Persicimonas caeni: one gene and its partner. Each later gene encodes a partner of the first gene's protein in a complex. Links are inferred from orthologs where the notes say so. Each region holds a gene or a part of one and is shown on either strand. Other genes may lie near its edges.

What was found.
Region 2: the proteins of FIV42_RS18310 (region 1) and dapF are in contact, whole or in part, in a solved structure (PDB 5YGU), measured with the Escherichia coli proteins. The link is inferred for Persicimonas caeni from one-to-one orthologs.

The regions. Positions count from the first base shown.
Region 1 is NZ_CP041186.1:4,965,441-4,975,523, forward strand. What follows is about bases 4,877-7,806. They hold FIV42_RS18310 (NUDIX hydrolase), read left to right. Parts: upstream 4,877-6,048; coding sequence 6,049-6,564; downstream 6,565-7,806. Other genes in these bases: FIV42_RS18305 (aspartate aminotransferase family protein), read left to right, coding at 4,877-5,958; FIV42_RS18315 (hypothetical protein), read right to left, coding at 6,554-7,159; FIV42_RS18320 (Dps family protein), read left to right, coding at 7,310-7,753. In the rest of the region: FIV42_RS18280 (hypothetical protein), read left to right, coding at 1-331; FIV42_RS18285 (hypothetical protein), read left to right, coding at 622-1,185; FIV42_RS18290 (hydroxymethylglutaryl-CoA reductase, degradative), read right to left, coding at 1,289-2,617; FIV42_RS18295 (hypothetical protein), read right to left, coding at 2,899-3,159; FIV42_RS18300 (hypothetical protein), read left to right, coding at 3,542-4,486; more of FIV42_RS18305, read left to right, coding at 4,531-4,876; FIV42_RS18325 (3-oxoacyl-ACP synthase III family protein), read right to left, coding at 7,852-8,862; FIV42_RS18330 (vWA domain-containing protein), read right to left, coding at 8,936-10,083. UniProt on the Escherichia coli protein: Master regulator of 5'-end-dependent mRNA decay.
Region 2 is NZ_CP041186.1:7,748,742-7,758,787, reverse strand. The notes cover bases 3,079-5,971. They hold dapF (diaminopimelate epimerase), read left to right. Parts: upstream 3,079-4,051; coding sequence 4,052-4,891; downstream 4,892-5,971. Other genes in these bases: FIV42_RS28840 (thymidine kinase), read left to right, coding at 5,915-5,971; FIV42_RS28845 (hypothetical protein), read left to right, coding at 5,158-5,784; FIV42_RS30450 (hypothetical protein), read left to right, coding at 4,996-5,154; FIV42_RS28855 (PilZ domain-containing protein), read left to right, coding at 3,538-3,933; FIV42_RS28860 (AMP-dependent synthetase/ligase), read left to right, coding at 3,079-3,307. Outside these bases: FIV42_RS28865 (hypothetical protein), read left to right, coding at 66-1,349; more of FIV42_RS28860, read left to right, coding at 1,436-3,078; more of FIV42_RS28840, read left to right, coding at 5,972-6,502; FIV42_RS28835 (uracil phosphoribosyltransferase), read left to right, coding at 6,505-7,317; hpt (hypoxanthine phosphoribosyltransferase), read left to right, coding at 7,487-7,966; FIV42_RS28825 (HEAT repeat domain-containing protein), read left to right, coding at 8,124-9,878; FIV42_RS28820 (DUF4388 domain-containing protein), read left to right, coding at 9,962-10,046. UniProt on the Escherichia coli protein: Involved in the succinylase branch of the L-lysine biosynthesis and in the biosynthesis of the pentapeptide incorporated in the peptidoglycan moiety. Catalyzes the stereoinversion of LL-2,6-diaminopimelate (L,L-DAP) to meso-diaminopimelate (meso-DAP).

The DNA of each region.
Region 1 (10,083 bases):
CGACCGGCGGCGCATGAGCGAGATCCTCAACGGCACTCGCGAGCCCAGCGCTCTGCGTCGTGGCATTGTCGGCCAAGTCGTGAGTGGCGAAACTCATCAGCCTCGGTTGATCATGCACTTTGTCGCCGATCCCGAGTTGCAGGCATTGCTCGAACTCTTGGGGACGACCACCAGCGACGACGACGGCTTTCACGCGGTGCTCGAGCGCCGACTCGAAGATATGCTGCAACGCCACCAAGCTCCGGCAGCGGAGACGCTCGACCACGCCGACCTCGACGCCGCCGAACTCTCCACCGGTGCGCGTGCTTCGGTGGGAGACGCCGGCGTCTGAGCCGTACCTTCCGTTCGCCCTTCATCATCGATGTCCGCGTAAGATCCGGGGTCGCGACTCTCCAACTTGAAGGCTAGGTGTGACAATCTGTCACGCGTGTCTGGTGGTGTCTTCCTTTGTGGGTGTCTCTCCTACATCCCCTCACAGAGTGTGCATATGTGCCTATAGCGGTTACCCTGTAGGTGGACATGCTCTTTCGTGGGATTTATTCGGAGGCTTTTCGCCCGTTGGCATGGCAGTTGCTCTTTATCCCCAGTGTCCGACGCAACCTGCACTCACGGGAGTTAGCCATGCGGAAAGTCGTCACCATTTTGATCGCTCTTGTCGCCTTCGTCGCTTCGACGCCGGCCTTCGCCGAGTACCTTCCCAACGGAGAGACCCAGCGAGATGTCGTCCCCAGCAGCGACATGTTGACCAAATACCTGGCCGGCAACGGCTTTGTCCTGAGCCGCCTCGAGCTCCGCGAGTACTCGGCCGACCCGGTCGAAGACCTCGTCGAAATCGCGACGACGAGTTCGGAGGTCCAGGTCGTGCGCTCCCGCGCCATTCAGTGCCTCGCGCTGTACCGAAGCGACGACCGCGCTCGGCAGGCGATCAGCGACTTGATGGGCCAGACCCGCACGAAGGACCCGCTCTTCTCGGTCGTGCTCGTCAGCTACGCCCAGGTCGAAGGAGAGCAGGGCGCCGAAAAAGTTGCCGAGTACCTCGATGTAAAGGATGCCGACATCCGCATGGCGGCGGTCGTCTCGTTGGGTCGCTTTGGCGGCTACGCTGGCTACGAGGCCTTGCTCGAGCGTCAAAAAGAGGAGGAAAACGCCCGCGTCCTCGAACGCATCTCGTCGTACGTGCAGTGAGAGGGCGAGAGCGCATAAACATAACGAGCAAGAAAGAGAAAAGCCCCGGCCGCTACTCCCACGGCCGGGGCTTTTGCTATTCCTCAATCGCTCGATTGCTCGATCATTCCGAGCGAAGCTCGACCAAGAGCTCCTTTGCGCGGCTCACCTTGATGTCGCCGCCTTCGATGAGGCGCTCGACGAGCTGGCTCATCTCGTCGCTCGTAGCGCCGGCGGTTGCCGCGACGCTGCGCGCGTGCAGTGACATGTGGCCACGCTGGATGCCCTCGGTCGCCAGCGCCTTGAGCGCACCCAAGTTCTGAGCCAATCCGACCGCGCCCATGACCTCGGCCAGTTCGCTGGCCGTCTCGACGCGAAGCACGCGATGAGCGAGCTGGACCGTCGGGTGCAGCCGAATCGGGCCGCCGACGGTGCCGACCTGCATGGGCACTTCGAGTTCGCCGACGAGGCACTCGTCTTCGATGTACCATACCGCCATGGGGCGATACTGACCGTCACGGCAACAATAGGCGTGGCAGCCGGCTTCGACCGCGCGCCAGTCGTTTCCGGTGGCGATGCACACCGAGCTGATGCCGTTCATGATCCCTTTGTTGTGGGTCGTCGCCCGGTACGGGTCGGTCTCGGCGAACTGGCTGGCGTAGGCGATGCCCTCGGCGACTTCGCGGCCGCTGTAGCCTTTCCAGGCCAACTCGCCGAATGGGATCTTGCAGCGCGATCGCACCAGGCGCTTGTCGGCCAAGTTCGAAAGAATCCGAAGGAAGACCTTGCCGCCCGTCAACTCCTCGACGCGCGGGGCGATGCCCTCGGCCATCGTGTTGATCAGGTTGGCGCCCATGGCGTCGACGGCGTCGATGAGTAGGTGGACCACCAGCATCTTGCGGTAGTCGCCGCCGTCGAGGATGCGCACCTCGATATCTTTGGCGCCGCCGCCGCGCGCCACCATGTTCGGCTCGAAGGAGTTGGCCAGCTCGACCAACTCGCTGCGATGGGCGAGGATCGCCTCCTGGGCCGCCTCGAAGTCGGTGCAGCCGACCACCTGGACCTGGCCGATCATCACGTTCGATTTGCACTCGGACTCGAACCCACCGCTTTGCCGCACAATCTTGGCGCAGTGGCTCACCGCCGCGATCACGCTGGGCTCCTCGACGGCCATCGGTACCACGTAGTCGTTGCCGTTGATCGTAAAGTTCAGTCCCAGGCCCAACGGCAACTCGAAGACGCCCACGCAGTTTTCGACCATCTTGTTGGCCGTCTCGCGGTCGAGGCCCCCGTCGCGCTCACGGAGAATGCTCGCGTCCTCTTCGTCGATGATCCCATGGTCGAGCAGACACTCGAGACGCTCGTCCATCGACATTCGGTAAAAGCCCGAGATGCGGCTAGACGGCCGCGACTCTTCGGTCGTCGAATCGATGTCGGGATCGACTTTGCTCATCGGTGAATCTGATCGCAACTGCAACATGTTAGTTGTCCTATTTTCAACGCTCGGGTAACCCGCCGGGCCGCTTGGGCCGTCGTTTTCAGAAGCTAAGATGCAGCCGGGTCACCGTCCGTGACACATTTGTTCCACGGTAGGAACTAGTGCACTGTCGCGCACTGTCTCAACGACTTTCCGACGAGTGGTCGATATCGGCCGATGAGTCGTCAATGCGCGTCACGAGTCGTCGAGACTCTGCAGGACAACGCAGTTCAAAAAAGGTTCGTTCCCGAACCAAATCAGCGTTTGAACCGCCGGATATACAATTGCGGATCAATCCCCTTCGACCAGCGTACCAGCACCTGAACCGCGCCTTGGTAGGGTTGTTTTTGGTCGAGGTTGACGTGGGTCCAGACGTCCTCGATCTCGCACACCTTGGTCTGGCCGCGCCATTTGACGAGGATATGCTCGCCGATTTGGGGCACGCGAAACTGGTGGTCCGAGCGGGCGCCGGGAACCGGGACTTCGGCGTTTTCGTCGACAATCACAATCTGATACATATTGACACCGAGAGATCGGCAAGATGGTAGCTTGAGCATGACTTGCGTGTCGCGTCGAGTATACGGCGTTTCACGCGCGCGCGGAAGTTTCCCGCAGATGACTGGCATTTGTAGGGATATTTGCGGCGCAGCATGCCTGATGGATGCCTGATAAGTGAGCGATACGGAGTCCTCGATGCGATGTCCGACATGTGTAGGAGGCTGTCTACTGGCGCTGTTCGCAGCGCTCGGTGTTCCGGCCTCGGGATTTGCTCAATCTGACGGGGCCGCTCCTGCGCCCGAGACACCCGAGTCTGTGGAGGCCGAACAGACCACCGACAAAGCTCGAAGTGACAAGCCAAAAGCAGACAGTGTTCCCGCTGGTGTCCGGCCCAATGTGTTTGTGTCGGGAAAACTCGCGACGACTCCCCGCGATCCCGACTTCGGGCGCCGAGGAGCCGCGAGCGCCGATCAGTTCTACACCGAGAATCTAGGTCTTGCTCCGGTCGACCAGCGCCGAAAGATCAGCGCGGTGGCTGACCGTAACGTGCTCGTGCCGATGGCACAGACCGTCTCCGAAGGGACGCTCTCGTACTCCAACTACAATTTTCTGGGCAACTTGATCACCTACGGGGCGAGCGACAGACTCGCCGTGACCGCGGGCGTGGTGCTGCCGGCCGGCGATGGCGATCTCATTACGTCGGTGTCGGGCAAATACAAACTGCACGAATCGAGAAACTGGATCGTTTCGGTGCTCCCCTTTGGCGTCGCGGCCAACGGTTCGATGAACCTCGACACCTACCAGTACGGATTGGGGAGCGGCGTGCTCGCCGACTTCCACGCCAGCGATACGGTGGTCTTGAGCGGCGGGCTGCTCGGATTTGCCACCCTGTTCGCCGGCTACGACCGCTACGGCGACGATTGCACGCGCTCGGAGTTCCAGGCAGAGAGCTGCCCGGTCGAAACGGTCGACCTCACCTTGCCGGCCGGTGGCCACTGGATCGCCGCCACGCTCGGCGCCAATTGGTTCGTGAGCGACCGCTTTTCGGTCAATCTCGAGTATATCCTCGGCGGTAGCTGGGGGACGTTTTTCGGCGTCGAAGACAACAGCGAGTGGAATGATCTGGAGTCGCGGCGCGCTCGCTTCGAGGATCCCGAGTTCGACTCGAGCTTTCCCCATGGGCAAGGCCCGACGATCTCGTTGGGAGGCACCTGGTCGAACGGGAGCAGCGCGCTGCAGTTCGCCTTGGTCTTCATTCGTCGCCAAGACGACCAAAATACCTTGGTGATCGACGAGAGCCGTGAGTTTACCCCGGTGCCGATGCTATCGGGGGCGTTCAACTTCTAAGCTTGTGCCCCACAGGCCTTCCTGTACCACGACTGGCCCCTCCTATGTCTGAGACAAGTTCCGCGTTCGGTGCACTGTTGCCGTCGCTGCAAACCGAGATCCCCGGCCCCAAATCGATCGAACTGGTCAGTGACCTCGCCCAGAGTGAGTGCCCGGCAATCACCGCCCGGCGAGCTCGCCGCGAGCGCGAGACCGGTGTTCCTCAGGACCCGATTGTCTGGGAGCGATCGCTGGGCGCCAATATCGAAGACGTCGACGGCAACGTCTATGTCGACCTGACCGCGGCCTTCGCGGTATGCGGGTTGGGCCACAATCCGCCCCAGGTCGTCGAAGCGGCCCGCGAGCAGGTCGGACGGCTCACCCACGCCATGGGCGATGTCTACCCGAGTCGCGTCAAAGTCGAACTGGGCAACTTGCTGGCCGAGATCGCCCCGGGCGATTTGCGCCAGTCGATCTTTGGCCTCTCGGGCGCCGATGCCGTGCAGGCAGCGCTCAAGACGGCGGTGATGCACACCGGAAAGCCGGGCGTGATCGCGTTTTGGGGCGGCTATCACGGCCTCTCGTACGGCGCGCTGAGCGCGACGGCCTATCGCAAAGAATTTCGTGAGCCGTTCCTCGATCAGTTGAGCCCGCACGTCCAGCACGTGCCCTTTCCCGATCCGTATCGGCCGCCCTTTGGGCTCGATCCCGAAACGCCGGCCGAGGAAGTCTCGTCGGCAGTTCTTACGCACCTGCGACAGATCCTCGCCCACCCGGCAAGTGGCGGCGAGGGGATTGGCGCCATCATCGTCGAGCCTTTGCAAGGCCGCGGCGGCGAGGTCGTTCCTCCGCCCGGGTTTCTGGCGGGGCTTCGCGAGCTGTGCGACGAGTTTGGTCTCGTGTTGATCTTCGACGAGATCTACACCGGCCTGGGACGCACGGGTGATCTGTTCGCCTGCGAGCACGTCGACGTGATTCCCGATATCATGTGCATTGGCAAGGCCATGGGCGGCGGCTTTCCTATCTCGGCGGCGATCGGCCGCCCGGAGGTCATGGGCTCGTGGGGCCTGAGTTCCGGAGAGGCGATTCACACATCGACCTTCCTGGGGAACCCACTCGGTTGCGCGATGGCGAAGGCGGCGATCGCCACGATCGTCGAAGAAGAGTGGCCGCGCAAAGTGCGCGAGCGTGGCGAAGCCTTGCTCGATCGATTGAATGGGTTGGCTAGGCGTTTTCCGACAGTCATCGGCGACGTGCGCGGGCGCGGATTGATGCTCGGTATCGATTTGGTCGAGGATGCGGCGACACGCGAGCCTAACGGAGCGCTGGCGTTGGCGCTGACCGACTATTGTCGCAAACACGGCTACCTCGTACTCCCCTCGGGGGTGTACGGCAACGTGCTCGCGCTGAGTCCGCCCTTCGTCATATCTGACGCGCAGTTGGACGGGTTCTTCGAGGTCTTCGAGCAGGGCCTATCGACGTTGGCACAATGAGACAAAACTTGACGTGTCGCTGACTTCGCCTTAATCAGAAGGGGTTGAAATAAGCTTCCACTCACCTGCATCCATCTTCCGAAGCAGCGCATGGCGACCAAGTCCTCATCCCAAAGCAACGAACAAGAACACTCCTCTGGGGGCGTCCTCGTTCGCCAAGTCGAAGGCGAAAACCTCGTGTGCCTGGTTCAGATCCCCACGCGCGGTGGAAATCCGAGCTGGCGGCTGCCGAAGGGATGCATTGAGGAAGGGGAGACGCCCGAAGAAGCTGCGATCCGTGAGACGCGTGAGGAGACCGGATGCAACGGCGACGTGCTCTCAGAGTTGAGCGACGTCGAGTACTGGTACACCCGCCGTGACGATGAGAGCGGCAACCGCATTCGCGTGCGCAAGACGGTCGATTTCTTCTTGATGAAGTACACCAGCGGCGATGTGGCCGACCACGACCACGAGGTCGACGAGGCGGTGTGGTATCCGTTCTCGGAGGCACTTCGCACCATCAGCTACGACGCCGAGCGTCGGGTGCTTCAAGAGGCCATCCACGCTTGGGATGCTTACCTGTACCGCAAAAGCTTCGAGGAAGAGGGTGTCGGCTCTAGTCTGTGACTCGGCCTGCGCAGCTCAACAGAGATGACGCCAATCCGGTCGGAAGCGCCTCATCGGTCGCCTCGAGGACCTCGTCATCCACCTTCGGGTACTCACTCGCCTCCCCGGCGGTGATCTTCGATTCCAAGACAAACCGGCCGTCGCGGCCGCTCACCACCAGCCAGACGGGCCAGGGCTGATCGCGCTTTCGCTCGTCGAGCTTCTCGTCGGGGACGGGCGTCGAGAAGAGCTCGAAGCGCGGCTCTTCGATCTTCACCAGTTCTTCATCGTCTTGTAACCACCGGAACCCCTCGTCGGTCACCTCGATGTCTCGGCGCACCTCGACGGTGCGGAGCGCCTGACGAGTGAAGAATCCTCGTAAAAAGTAGAACAGCACCATCCACACGATCACCACGATCGCCGAGATGATCAGCGCGTCGAACGGTGCGGATCGCACCCCCTCGAATGCACGCGCCACCGCAAACAGCACGGCGGCCAGTCCACCGACAAGTCCCGCTAGAATCGGGTGTTTTCCCATCCACCGCAAAGCCTCGCCCAACCACCCTGTGCGCGGCTCTTCGAGGACCGTCGTATATGCGATTCGAACTTCTGTCATACGTCTCCAAGGCGCGGTGCCCGAAGGGTATTTAGAATCTCTCTAACTCGTGCTTGACGCTAGTCGACTCGAGCATAGCTTGATGCCGCAACGATCTTTAACAAAGGTTTGACCACCAACGAAGCACACACTTGCAGTACGGAGGAAAAGATGGCGACCGAAAAGACGATTGAGCATCTGAACACGCTTCTGGCTGACTATATGGTGTACTATCAGAAGCTGCGCAACTACCACTGGAACGTAAAGGGCCACGAGTTCTTCAAGCTGCACGAGAAGTTCGAAGAGGGCTACCTGATGACGGCCGAATGGGCCGACGACATCGCCGAGCGCATTCTGGCGCTGGGCGGAAAGCCGCATTCGACGATGGGCGAGTTCGTCGAGAACGCGCGCCTCAACGAAGAGACCGGCACGCCTAACTGGCGTGAGATGGTCCAGAACCTTGTCGACGACATCCAAGCGCTCAACGAGAACAGCATCGACCTGATCGAGAGCGCCGAGGAAGATCGCGATCGCACCACTGCAAACGTGATCGACGGGATCGTCGATGCCCAGGAGGAGAACCTGTGGATGTATCGCACCTTCCTGAAAGACTAAACCCGAAGGGTTGAATCAGCCTCAGGTCGTACACGCCCGCCGTCGGTTTTGACGGCGGGCGTGCTGCGTTCTTGGTGATGTATCTGGGCGGCGCAGTTCTACAGGCGTAGAAGCGCCGTGCCCCACGTATAGCCGCTGCCGAAGGCGGCCATCGCCACCATTTGGCCCGAGCGGGCGCGTCCATCTCGCCGAGCGATATCGAGCGCCATCGGCAAGCTTGCGGCGGTGGTGTTGCCGAATTGATCGATCGTATGCACGACTTGATCGTCGCGCAGCCCCAGATTCTTGGCGACCATCTCGTTGATGCGCCGATTGGCTTGGTGGGGGACGAGCAAAATGTCATCGAGCGCGGTTGCAGCGTCATGCTCGCCGACCCCGTGCCGGTCGAAGAGTGCCGTGATCTCACGCTCGAGCGTGCGAACGGCGTCTCGGAAGACCGTGCGTCCCTTCATGTGGGGAAAGTGGCGACCGTCCTCGAGATCGTCCGACGAGATATGCGGCCGGCTCGTCGAGCCTGGCGCCTCGCACCACAACGCCTCGGCGCCCTTGCCGTCGGCGCCCAGCGACACCTCGATGACCCCGGCATCGCCGTCGTCTCGCCACTCGAGTACGGCGGCGCCTGCGCCGTCCCCGAACAGAAGCGAGACGGAACGTCCTTCCGGGCTCAAGTCGAGCCCCGGCGAGTGTGCCTCGCTGCCGACGACGAGCACCCGTTCGTAGGTGTGGGTCGCCAGCCAGGCGTTCGCCACCGAAAGGGCGTACAGAAAGCCCGAGCATTGGTTGCGCACATCGAGCGCAGGGATCGGTGCGAGTCCCAATTTTCGTTGTAAGAAGACGCCGCTGCCAGGGAAGGTGACATCGGGAGAGAGCGTAGCGAAGATGATCGCGTCGATGCTCTGCGAAGAGCACCCCGCGTTCTCGAGCGCCGCACGAGCAGCGTGCTCGCCCATTGTCGAGGCCGATTCGCGAGCGCCCAGATAGCGGCGCTCGCGAATGCCGGTGCGTTCTTCGATCCAGTCGGCTGTCGTACCCAACAGCGGGGCGAGCTCTTCATTGGTCACCACACGCTCGGGCACGTAGTGTCCGGTACCGGCGATCACAGTGGGCATGACGCTCCGTGGGCAAAGGCGTGACTGCAGGTTTCCAGTCTAACCACCTCCGCCCACCCTCGGCAACCAGAGCTCAATCGCTCGGCCACGGGTTGGGCGGCTGCCCGACCTCTTCCTCGCCGCCAATCTCCTCGATGTTTTCGATGAGCTGGTACATCAACGCGAGATCGGCCTCGATGTCGGCATCGGCCTCTTCCTGGGCGGCAAGCCACGCTTCGACGTTGGCGGCCAGTGGCACCAACACGTTGAGCGCCGCATTCGGCGCACCGTGGGAGGCGCGATCGGTCGCCATCTTGAAGCCGGCGTAGATGTTGAGCGTCACAAAGGCCTTTTCGACGGTGAAATTCTCGAACTCACCTTCGGCCGGCGTCTCGCCCGGAGCCAGCGGGTTCGACAACGAGATCGTCTGCTCGACGAAGTCTTCGGTGCCCGGCTTGCGGTAAGTCAGGGTGAGATCTCCCACCGGCGCGCCAGCCGGTGTCTGGGCGAGCATGTCCGGATCGTTGGTCGGCACGAGTTCGAGCAAGATCACACCACCACCGCCGCGTCGTCCGCCGCCCGGGCCGATGTCGTCGATGCTCTGGCGACTCGCCATGAACATGGCCGGGATATAGATGCTGGCGTCATGATCGTCGCCCATCCAGTCGCGGGTGCCGTAGGCGGCGCGGAAACGATAGGCCTCGGCGCCATCGAAGGTGACGCTGACATCCTCAGCCAGCGGGACCATAAAGGAGCTGATCTCCTCGACGAACACCTCCTCGACGGTGGTGAGGTCTTCGATGAAGTAGAAGTTACCCGCGCCCGCCTCGCTGAGCTTGCGCATCAGCTCGAGGTCGAACTCGCGGCCCACACCGATGGTGGTCAGCCCAACGCCATTTTGAGCGTAAGAGGCGCCCAGGTTGATGATGCGATCGGTGTGGGTGATCCCGGCGGTGGCCAAACCGTCGGACAGCAGGATGACCCGGTTTTGGCGGTCGCCGGCAGCGTGAGTGGTGACCTGCTCGGCGGCCTTCTTGAGCCCGTCGTAGATGTTGGTAGAGCCACCCACCGACAAGTTGGCGATCTGTGTCTTGAGCTCGGCGCGATCAGGATCGTTTTCGGGCGTCGACCGGAAAACGAGCTGCGCGTTGTTCGAGTAGGTGACCAGCGCCACTTCGTCCTTGGGCGCGAGCTCGTCAGCCATCAGCTGCAAGCCCTGGCGCACCGAATCGATGGAAGCGC
Region 2 (10,046 bases), 2.8 Mb from region 1 along the record:
GGCACCCGCGAAAGTCTCAAAACGCCGGTTTTTCGGCGTAATGACGACGGCTTGAGGAGGACTTGTTGGCACAGGGCAAGAATAAGCCAGATCTTTCTGACCTGAAGGCGCGCCTCGGCTTGAAAAAGCAGGGCGCGGCCAAAGAAACCGAAGAGGCGCAACCGGCGCCGGGTCAGCCGCAAGGCGGTCCGGCGGCAGCCGCGCCGGGGTCGCAGACGCCGGCCGACGGCCCGGGACCTGCTGGTCCGGCGCAGGCCGGCCCAGCGCAAGGTGGACCCGCTCAGGCAGGCCCGCCGCACGGCGGCCCCCAGGCTGGGCCGCCCCCCGGGGCATCCGGCCCGCCTCCTGGCTCACAGGGGCCGCCTCCCGGCGCGCAGTCGGCGCCGCCGCGTTCGGCTCAACCCGCCGCGCAGCGACCGCAACCGTCGAAGCCTTCCCAGCCGTCGGGTCCGTCGACGTCTTCGTCCGCGACTTCGAGCAGCTCGACTGCCTCGCGGAAACCCGCGGCTGATATCCAGCTGGACGACGAAGATCTCAAGGCCGCCGGTGGCTCGACGTTCTCGCCGGCCACCGTCATTCTGATGGTTGGCCTGCTGCTCGTCGGCGTGATCTTCGGCTGGGTCGCATCGAGTTCGATGCAGAACCGCGAGATCTACAACGCGCGCAGTGACGACGCGGCACGGATTCACGAGGCGCTCAAGCCCAAGGTGGCTACCCTCGACGAGGCCAAGAAGCTGATTGGTCAGTTCAAGCCGACCGAGCCCGATTACGAGCTCAACCAAAAGCTCGCCGACCTCGAGATTGCCCCCGACGGCAACCTTTTGGGCGGCAACCGCCTGCTCCTCGGCCCGGAAATCATCGACTACGTGACGAGCTACACCGTCGACGCCAGCATGCTCGAGCAGATGCTCGACGAGCACGCCAAGGCGACCAAGGCCGACAAGAAAGAGCTCGAGCAGTTGGTCAAGGGCAACGAAGTCGTCAAGAAGGACCGCTTCGCGGTGCTCTTTGACTACGACCACCTGGCCCAGCGCAGCGGCAGCGAAGACTACATGCCCAAGCAGGGGCGCCTGGTGACCGTTTCGGAGCTCGAAAAGGACGATGACGGCAAAATCGAGGTCGAGCTGCTCAACAGCGACCGCACCGTGAAGACCAACATTCAGGGCATCTTGCCGCTGCCCAAGGGAGACATCCTCGACACCGGCGGCCCGAATGCGCTGAAGCGCTACCAGCAGCGCGTGGCGCGTATCCAGCGCCAGTTGCTGAAGTTCGAGAACTACCGCGGTACCATGATGACGAAGCTCAAAGAGCTCGGCTCGCAAGATTCGGCGCCGTTGCTCAACTTCTAAACTCGACCGGGTATACCTGCCCGAGCCGCAAGATCGAGACCCACGTCGTAACTGGCGTGGGTCTTTGTTTGTGAGGAATGAAAAAGATGACTGAGACCATTCTCGAGCTGTTCAAACGCAGGGTCAACGAATTCGGACCGCGCGCAGCGCTGCTCCACAAGCAAAACGGCGAGTGGGAAGAGCAGTCATGGAAGGAGTGGTGGGAGCAGACCGAGCGTCTCGCCGCCGGACTCATCGACCTGGGCGTCGAGCCGGGTGACCGCATATGCGTGCTCTCCGACACGCGCATCGAGTGGGTGTGGATCGATATGGCGGTGGCCATGACGGGGGCCGTGATCGTGCCGATTTACCCGTCGACGCTCCCCGAGCAATGCGCCCACATCATTCGCGACAGCCAGGCGCAGGTGGCCTTCGTCCAAGATCCGAGCCAGCTCGACAAGCTGGTCCAGATGCGCGAGGCGCTCTCTTGCCTACGACATGTCGTCTACCTCGACCACGCCGCCGTGCTGGCCAATCCGGACTGGAAGGGCAGGCGACAGGTGCGGCTCGAGGAGGTCATCGACGCAGACGACGACTGGATCGCGAGTTTCGATGCGCTCGCAGCCGTCGGGCGGCGACGTGTGGCCGAGGACCATCGCTACGTGGCCGACCGACGCCAGGGCGTCGACGCCGCGGACCTGGCGACGATTATCTACACTTCGGGTACCGCCGGCACCCCCAAAGGGGTCGAGCATACCCACGCGAGCCTCGCCGCCGAGGTCGATGCCATCGCTCAACTGGGGGTGCTCACCCCCGACGATCGCCAGCTCCTCTTTTTACCCCTGGCTCATATCTTCGCGAAAATGCTCTTTTTGGCGGCCATTGGAACGGGCGTGCAAACGGCGTTCGCCGAGAACCTGCCGTCGGTCGTCACCAACCTTCGGGAGGTGCGCCCGACCTTTTTCGCCGGGGTGCCGCGAATCTTCGAGAAGATTCACGCCCAGCTTCTCTCGGAGCGTGACCGCATGGCCGGCCCGGACAGCTCGCTGTTCGAGCGGGCGATGCGCCGCGGCAAGGAGTTTAGCCGCCTGCGTCAGCAGGGCAGGGCGCTCGGCCCGCTCGACCGACTGGAAGACAAGCTGTACCGCACGGTCGTCTTCGACCGGATTCGAGAGTTGTTCGGCGGCAACGTGCGCTTTCTGTTCTGCGGCGGCGCGCCGCTTCGCGCCGACCTCGCCGAATTCTTTCACGCCGCCGGCATCCTCATCTTGGAGGGCTACGGGTTGACGGAGACCGCGGCGGTTTCCACGCTCAACCTGCCTGACGACTTTCGCTTCGGCAGTGTCGGAAAGCCGCTGCCGGGTGTCGACCTGACGATCGCCGAGGACGGCGAGGTGCTCGTGCGCGGGCCAATGGTCATGCGCCGGTACCACGGCCTCGAAGACCAGACCGCGGCTGCAGTCGACGCCGAGGAGGGGTGGTTCCACACCGGCGACCTCGGCCGCTTCGATCGCGACGGCTTCCTCTACATTACGGGGCGCAAGAAGCACCTCATCGTGACCTCCGGCGGTAAGAACGTCGCTCCCGAACAGCTCGAGACTCGTCTGAACGAGTGCCAGTTCATCCACCAGGCCGTCATCTGCGGCGACGACCGGCCGTTCATCTCCGCCATGATCACCCTCGACGAGACCGCTGAGACCTGGGCCATCCAGCACGGCATCAGCTTCGAGACGCGCGCCGAGCTCGCCGACCACCCTCAAATCCGCGAGCAGGTCGCTCGCGAGATCGCCAAACTGAACGAGGCGCTCCCTCACTTCGAGACCGTGCGTCGATTTCACATCCTCCCCGAGCCTCTCAGCGCCGAAGCTGGCGAGCTCACCCCGACAGGCAAAGTGCGCCGCCGCGCCGTCCTCCAGAAGTACCGTGACGTGGTCGATACCCTCTACAAGCCCGCTCAGGCCCCGCCCCAAAAAATTTGACGGCCCTCCAACGTGATGTACGGTGGATGTAGGTATTGCACCGAGGCGTTGCTTAGAACCGCTTGAAAGCATCGCGAGAAAGAGTCGGCAGGCTTGCCAAGGATGGCAAAGGGCGCACAAGGACGTGCGCCGCCTGTCGGCTCTCTCGGGCAACCCACGTGAACATCATTGGCTGTTTGAAATTGACGCGACACGGACGTCGCACCGCTCGAATGGATACGGAGGTCCCCATGTTCGGCTCACCCTACACGCATATTCGACGCTCGCCGCAAGCCAAGCCCTCCTTCGCTGGGCTTCGCCGCTACAACCGGCGCGAACTGGAGACGAACGTCGTCGTCCAGGACAGCGAGGGCTGGGAGATCCCGCTCGACAGCGTCGATATCAGCCCCACGGGCATCTTTGTGCGCTCGGACTTCCTCTTCGAGATCGGCGAGGAGCACACGCTCATCTTCGGTGTCGAGGACAAGGGGATCTTTCGCATTCGGGCGCGCGTCGCACGCGTCGAAGAGCCTCAGGACGATGATATGTTCGCCGGTGCCGACCTTCGACCCGGCATGGGATACGAGTTCGTCGACACCGAAGAAGAGACCTGGCACGAACTGTGTGCAGTGGTCGCCGGAGCTTAGCCGCGCGACCCGGCGGCGCCTCGGTCCGGGGTTTTTCCCGGCTAAATGCGCCTTTTGGGTTGAGTTTTTGGCACGTCCGGCATATGAAGTGGGCCGTTAAAACACACGCGTTGTAGAAGTGAGCCGTTTTCCACCGGTGAAGTCCTTTCCGATCTTCAAATACCACGGTCTTGGCAACGACTTTGTCGTGGTGCGCGAAGCCGACGCCCCCGACGTCGAAGCCCATGTCGAGGCGCTGTGCGACCGCAACCGCGGCGTCGGCGCCGACGGCGTGCTCGTGCTCTCCGAGTTCGAAGACGCTCAGGCGCGCATGGTCATCTTTAACCGCGATGGCTCGCGCCCCGAAATGTGTGGAAACGGCGTGCGCTGCGTGGTGCGCCACCTGGTGCAAGTCGAAGGTTTCTGTGCCGACGCGCTCACCATCGTGTCTGACGCCGGGCCGCGCCCGTGTCGCGTAGAAGAGCAGGGCGCAGGCACCTGGCAGGTCGCCGTCGAAATGGGCGAGGCCAAGCTCGATGCCGAGCCGGCACATGTCGACCACGACGGGTTCACAGCCGAATTGGTCAAGGTCGACATGGGAAACCCGCACGCGGTGACCTTTCAGGCAGCCCCCATCGAGACCATCGATGCGATCGGCGAGCTACTCAACGCAGCACACCCCGAGTTTCCCGAGGGTGTCAACGTCGAGTTCGTCGAGCAGACCGGCCCGCAGGCGATTCGCGTCGACGTCTACGAGCGCGGCGTGGGGCGCACCCAGGCATGCGGCACAGGCGCTTGCGCCGCGGCCGTGGCTGCCATCGACGCCGGTCTTTGCCACGCCGACGCCCCCGTCGAGGTCGAACTTCCCGGCGGCGTGTTGCGCATCGAGCTTCGCGACGGCGTCGTCTGGATGACGGGACCGGTCGAGTACGTCTTTTGCGGCGAAATCACCGACGACTGGCTGACTTCACAACGCTAACAAGTCTGCAATCAGCAACGAACCAGCAGGTAAGAAACGAGCAAGCATTGGCAGTGGACACGAGATTCGCCACGGGTGGCGACAAGAGCGGTCAAGGACGAGCGATGACAGGACGAACGATGTATAAAGTGTGGGCGTTGGCTCTGGTGGCGTTGACTCTGAGCGCGTGTGACGGACGCGCACTGGTCGCAGGCAACATGTTCTTTATGGGCATTACCTGCGCGATGCTCTGGTCGACCATTAACCTCAAGAAGAAAGACTAGACCATGAACCTCGAAGACGCGCTGGCCCCCGGAGTCGACACCGAGACCTTCTTCCTCGAGCACGTCCCCGCGCTCTTCGAGGCGCGCCGGGAACTGTTCGCCTCGGCCTACGACACGCCCGTCATCGTCTCGGTCCACCTGACCGACACGGACGAGAAGTACACCTACGAGTTCCGCCCCGACGGCTGCGAGGTCGAGGCCGACGAGATGATCGACTTTCCGGTGGTCACCGTCGCCGGGGAGGCAGCGCGCTGGGAAGACTTCAAGCGCCACGTGCTCGAGGTCGCCAAGCTCGCCGAAAAGCGCGCCAACGACACCGACGTGCCACGCAAGGTCACCCGCGAGTTTCTCGACGAGTTCGAGCGCTACGATGGCGAATTCGTCCTGGACCTGAGCGCCGACGACCTCGACCAGCCCATCGTCGTCCACCTCATCCTCAACGACTACGAGATGCCGGCCGGCGCCCCCAGCCTGCGCATCGGCGCCACCTTCGAGATGGGCGAGGAGCTCGCCCGCGGCGACGTGCGCCCCAAGGACTTGGAGAACCGGGTCAAGATCAAAGGGGATCTTTCGCTCGGGCTCGAGGTCGGTGGGCTACTCTTGAAGTATTTCCCGGAGTTGGAAGGCTAGAGCAGAGGGGCCCATCCGACAACAAAGTCTCGTTTTTTATTCCGACCCTTGCAGCAATTCGACTCGGCGACTAAAGATCAGCCGCGTCGAATTTGTGTAGTTGTCCCCCCGCCTCCGTGCGCCGCCGAACATGATTATTCAACCTCGCGATGTCGGTTGGATCGAGGTCATCTGCGGGCCGATGTTCTCCGGGAAGACCGAAGAGCTCATCCGTCGGCTCAAACGCGCCCAGTACGCGCGTCAGAATCTGCAGATCTTCAAGCCGAAAATCGACGACCGGTATGACGCCGAGTCGATCGTCAGCCACAGCAAACAAGCGCTACCGAGCTACCCGGTCGCCGATGTCGGCGAGATGCGTGAGCAGCTCGACGCGCACGTCGAGGTCATCGGGATCGACGAGGTCCAGTTCTTCGACCTCGACGTCATCGAGTTCTGCAACGAGATGGCTCAGAAGCAGTGCCGGGTGATCGTCGCCGGGCTCGACCAAGACTATCGCGCCGAGCCGTTCGGCCCGATGCCCCAGCTTCTGGCGGCCGCCGAGTACGTGACCAAACTGCACGCGATCTGCGTCAAGTGCGGCAACCCCGCACACCGAAGCTACCGGCTGGCGACCAACCCCCAGCAGGTCCTGGTGGGCTCCGACGAGCGGTATGAGGCGCGCTGCCGGCGCTGCTTCGCCCAGGGCTACAGCGAACAGCTATCCAACGAGGAGGCATGACCGTGGATTCTCAATACTCGAATCTGTCGTACAACCTCAACGAGATCGAGCACCGCTACGGCGACAACGTTCATATCCTGAACGATCCGTTTGCGCTGTCGCAGCTCGCCAAGCTGTGCTCGCCGGATGTGGGCCAGCCGCAGTTCAACCGGCTCATCGAGATTCTGTACCAGCGCCTGCTCATCTCGGTCATCAACACCGAGTTCCCCCGAAAAAAGGCGACCGTTCACAGCCGCATGAAGGAGCATACCCGCCGCGGGGTCTTTCGCGGCGAGCTCATCGACGACGAGACCGAGGTGGTCACCGTCGATATCGCTCGCGCCGGCATCTTGCCCTCGCAGGTCTGCTACACCTACCTCAACGAGCTGATGAACCCCGTCCGCGTCCGCCAAGACCACCTGATCATGAGCCGGGTGACCAACCCGCAAGACGAAGTGGTCGGCGCCAAGGTCTCGGGCGAAAAGATCGGCGGGCCGGTCGACGGGCGCATTGTGCTGTTCCCCGATCCGATGGGCGCGACCGGCTCGTCGCTGTCGACGGCGATCAGCTACTACAAGGAGACCTTCGGCGGCGAGCCGCTGCGTCTGATTACGCTGAACCTGATCTTTACCCCCGAGTTCGTCCGGCGCCTCAAGAATGACCACCCCGACGTGATCATGTACGCCTGCCGGCTCGACCGGGGTATGAGCCCCGACGAGGTGCTCGACACGGTGCCCGGCGAGCGCTGGGACGAGGAGAGCGGGTTGACCGACAAGCACTATATCGTGCCTGGCGGCGGCGGCTTCGGCGAATTGATGAATAACGCGTGGATTTAGCCCAGAGTTGCTCGCGGAGGGCTCGAGGCTTTCTCGAGCCGCTGTGGGTGGCGGGTTTATTGGAGACGTTAACTAAGAGAGGTACGCCATCGACAATCTGCTAGACGACATCGAAGTCCTCATCAGCGCCGAGGAACTCGACAAGCGCAACCGTGAACTCGCCGAGCAAATCACCGCCGACTTCGAAGGCGAGCAAGTCCACATCATCGGTGTGCTCAAGGGCTGCTTCATGTTCGTGACCGACCTGGTCCGCTACATCGACCTGGACCTGTCGGTCGACTTTCTGGGGCTGTCCAGCTACGGCGACAGCACCAAGTCGAGCGGCGTGGTGCGCATGACTCAGGACCTCTCCGATCCCATCGAAGGCAAGAACGTGTTGATCGTCGAGGACATCGTCGACACCGGCCTGACGATGAAGTACCTGCTCGAGAACCTGCAGACGCGTCATCCGAAGTCGCTGTCGGTGGTCACGCTGCTCGACAAGCCGGCCGGCCGAAAGGTCGAGGTGCCCATCGAGTACACCGGCTTCGAGATCCCCGACAAGTTCGTCATCGGCTACGGGCTCGACTACGCCGAGTTGTATCGCAACCTGCCGTATATCGGCTACGTGCCCCAGATCGAGGAAGAGGACCAAGCTGACGACGAGTAAGAGGACGCACAAGCGCCCCTTGACCTCGGCAGCGCTTCGCCGAACAATGCAGCAACTCGTTGAAAGTTGTTGATTACCAGCATGAAGTACCGCACCGGCCCCCCGACTCCCGGGGCGCCGGCGCGCTTCCATACGGATTCCGAAGAAGGAGGAGTCGATGAACCTCGCACTATTGAAAACGACCGCCGGGCGCAAACTCGCCGCCGCGCTGGTCGCCCTATGCCTCGTGCCGGCGCTCACCGCCTGTGAGCAGCCCGATTGGGAGAACCCCGACTACATCAGCAAGCGCCTGATGGAGGACGATCCGACCGGACGCACGCTGGCGCTGCAGAAGCTCGGCGAGCTCGACGAGGAGGCCAAGAAGAAGGTCGCTCCCGCGCTGGCTAAGGTCTACCTCGACGGTGGCCAGAACCAGAAGGACGCCATGCAGATCCTCGTGCAGCTTCGTGTGCCCGAGGCCAAAGACGCCTACATGAAAGAGGTGCAGGAGAACGCAACCGGCTACGCGTCGGCTGCCGCTTCGGCGCTCGGCGAAGCCGGTGTCAAAGAGGCGATCCCGGACATGATCGCGCTCTACAAGTCGAGCGACGACAACGAGCTCAAGCAGGGACTTCTGCAGGCGTTCGCGCACATGCCCGACCCGCAGATGGTCGGCCTGTTGACCGAGACGCTCAACCTCGACGTCGACAACTACCCGATCGCGCTGCACGCCTACAGCTGCGAGGTCATGGGTGAGATCGCCCAGAAGACCCCGCAGTCCATCGACGAGCCGGCCAAGCAAGCGCTCGTCAAGGGCCTGTTCTTGGGCAACATGAAGGGCCAGAACGTCTCCAAAGAGTGCGGCTTGGCCGTCCAACAGCTGGGCAGCCCGGCTGTCCCGCTGCTGATTCAGACCTTCAAAGGGGAGAACAAGGAGGTCCAAGACCTGCTCCTCAAGTACAACAAGCCGCCGAACTTCTCGTTCCCGGCCAACCGCACCAAGGCGGTCGCCGCGGTGCGTTTGGGCGGGCTGAAGACCTCCAAGGCCGTCGAGCCGTTTTTGGCCGACCTCAACTCGACCAAGGAAGCCCCCGAGCAGCTCTCCGGTCAGCACGCCATCCAGTGGCGCGTGACCGAGGCGCAGGCCACCAGCGAGATCATCAACGGCCTGGGCGATATCGGCGACAAGAAAGCCACCGAGGTGCTCGCCGGCATCGTCAAGAAGGAGAAGATCGAAGAAGAGTGGGACGAGATCACCGACTACCAGGTCGAGCTGCAGCTGCGCCAGGACGCCGCGTTCTCGCTGGTCCGCCTGGGTGACCGCGCGGGCACCGACGCGCTGCTCGAGATGGCCGAAAAGGGCGTGATCACCGACCTCGAGAAGCTCGCCGTTCAGGTGCAGGGCACCCCGCGCGAGATGCCGATCACGGACCGTTACCAGTTCAATTGGATGATGGCACAGGCCTACGCCTACCTGACCGACGCCGACGGCCTCGACGGGCTCGTGGCGCTGATCAAGAACACCAAGGAGAAGGAGCTCAAGAAGAAGTACGAGAGCTTCATCCCGGCCATCAAGGAGGGCGGCAAGTGCTTGGCCAAGGGCAAGCCCGCCGACCAGGCCGACTGCTTCGGTAAGCTGCTCGCCAGCAAGGACAAAGTCGTCGCCAAGAAGGCCGCCTACGAGCTGAGCCGTCTGCCGCCACAGGCAGCAGGCCCGGTCGTCGCCAAGAATCTGGCCCACGACAACCTCGAAGTGCGTGAAGTGCTCACCTTCGCCGCCTACCGCGTGCCGACCAAGAGTATGGTCGACACCATCGACAAACTTCTCGAAGACGAGAAGGACAAGGGCGGAGCTTACAAGCTCGACCACTACCGCATGAAGCTTCTGCGAGCGTGGCTTGAGAACAACGTGGCTGCCGTGGCTCAGAAGTAGCCTAATCGCCGCGATTGTGACACAGTAGAAACGGCCGGCACGAGTGTACGTGTCGGCCGTTTCTTTGTTCGGAGAGTGCACCGATGAGTGAGACGACAGCGCATCGAATCCAGCTGAGGGAGGGCAACGCCACCGTCCGGCGTTTGATGGCCGAAGCCCTCGAAGAAT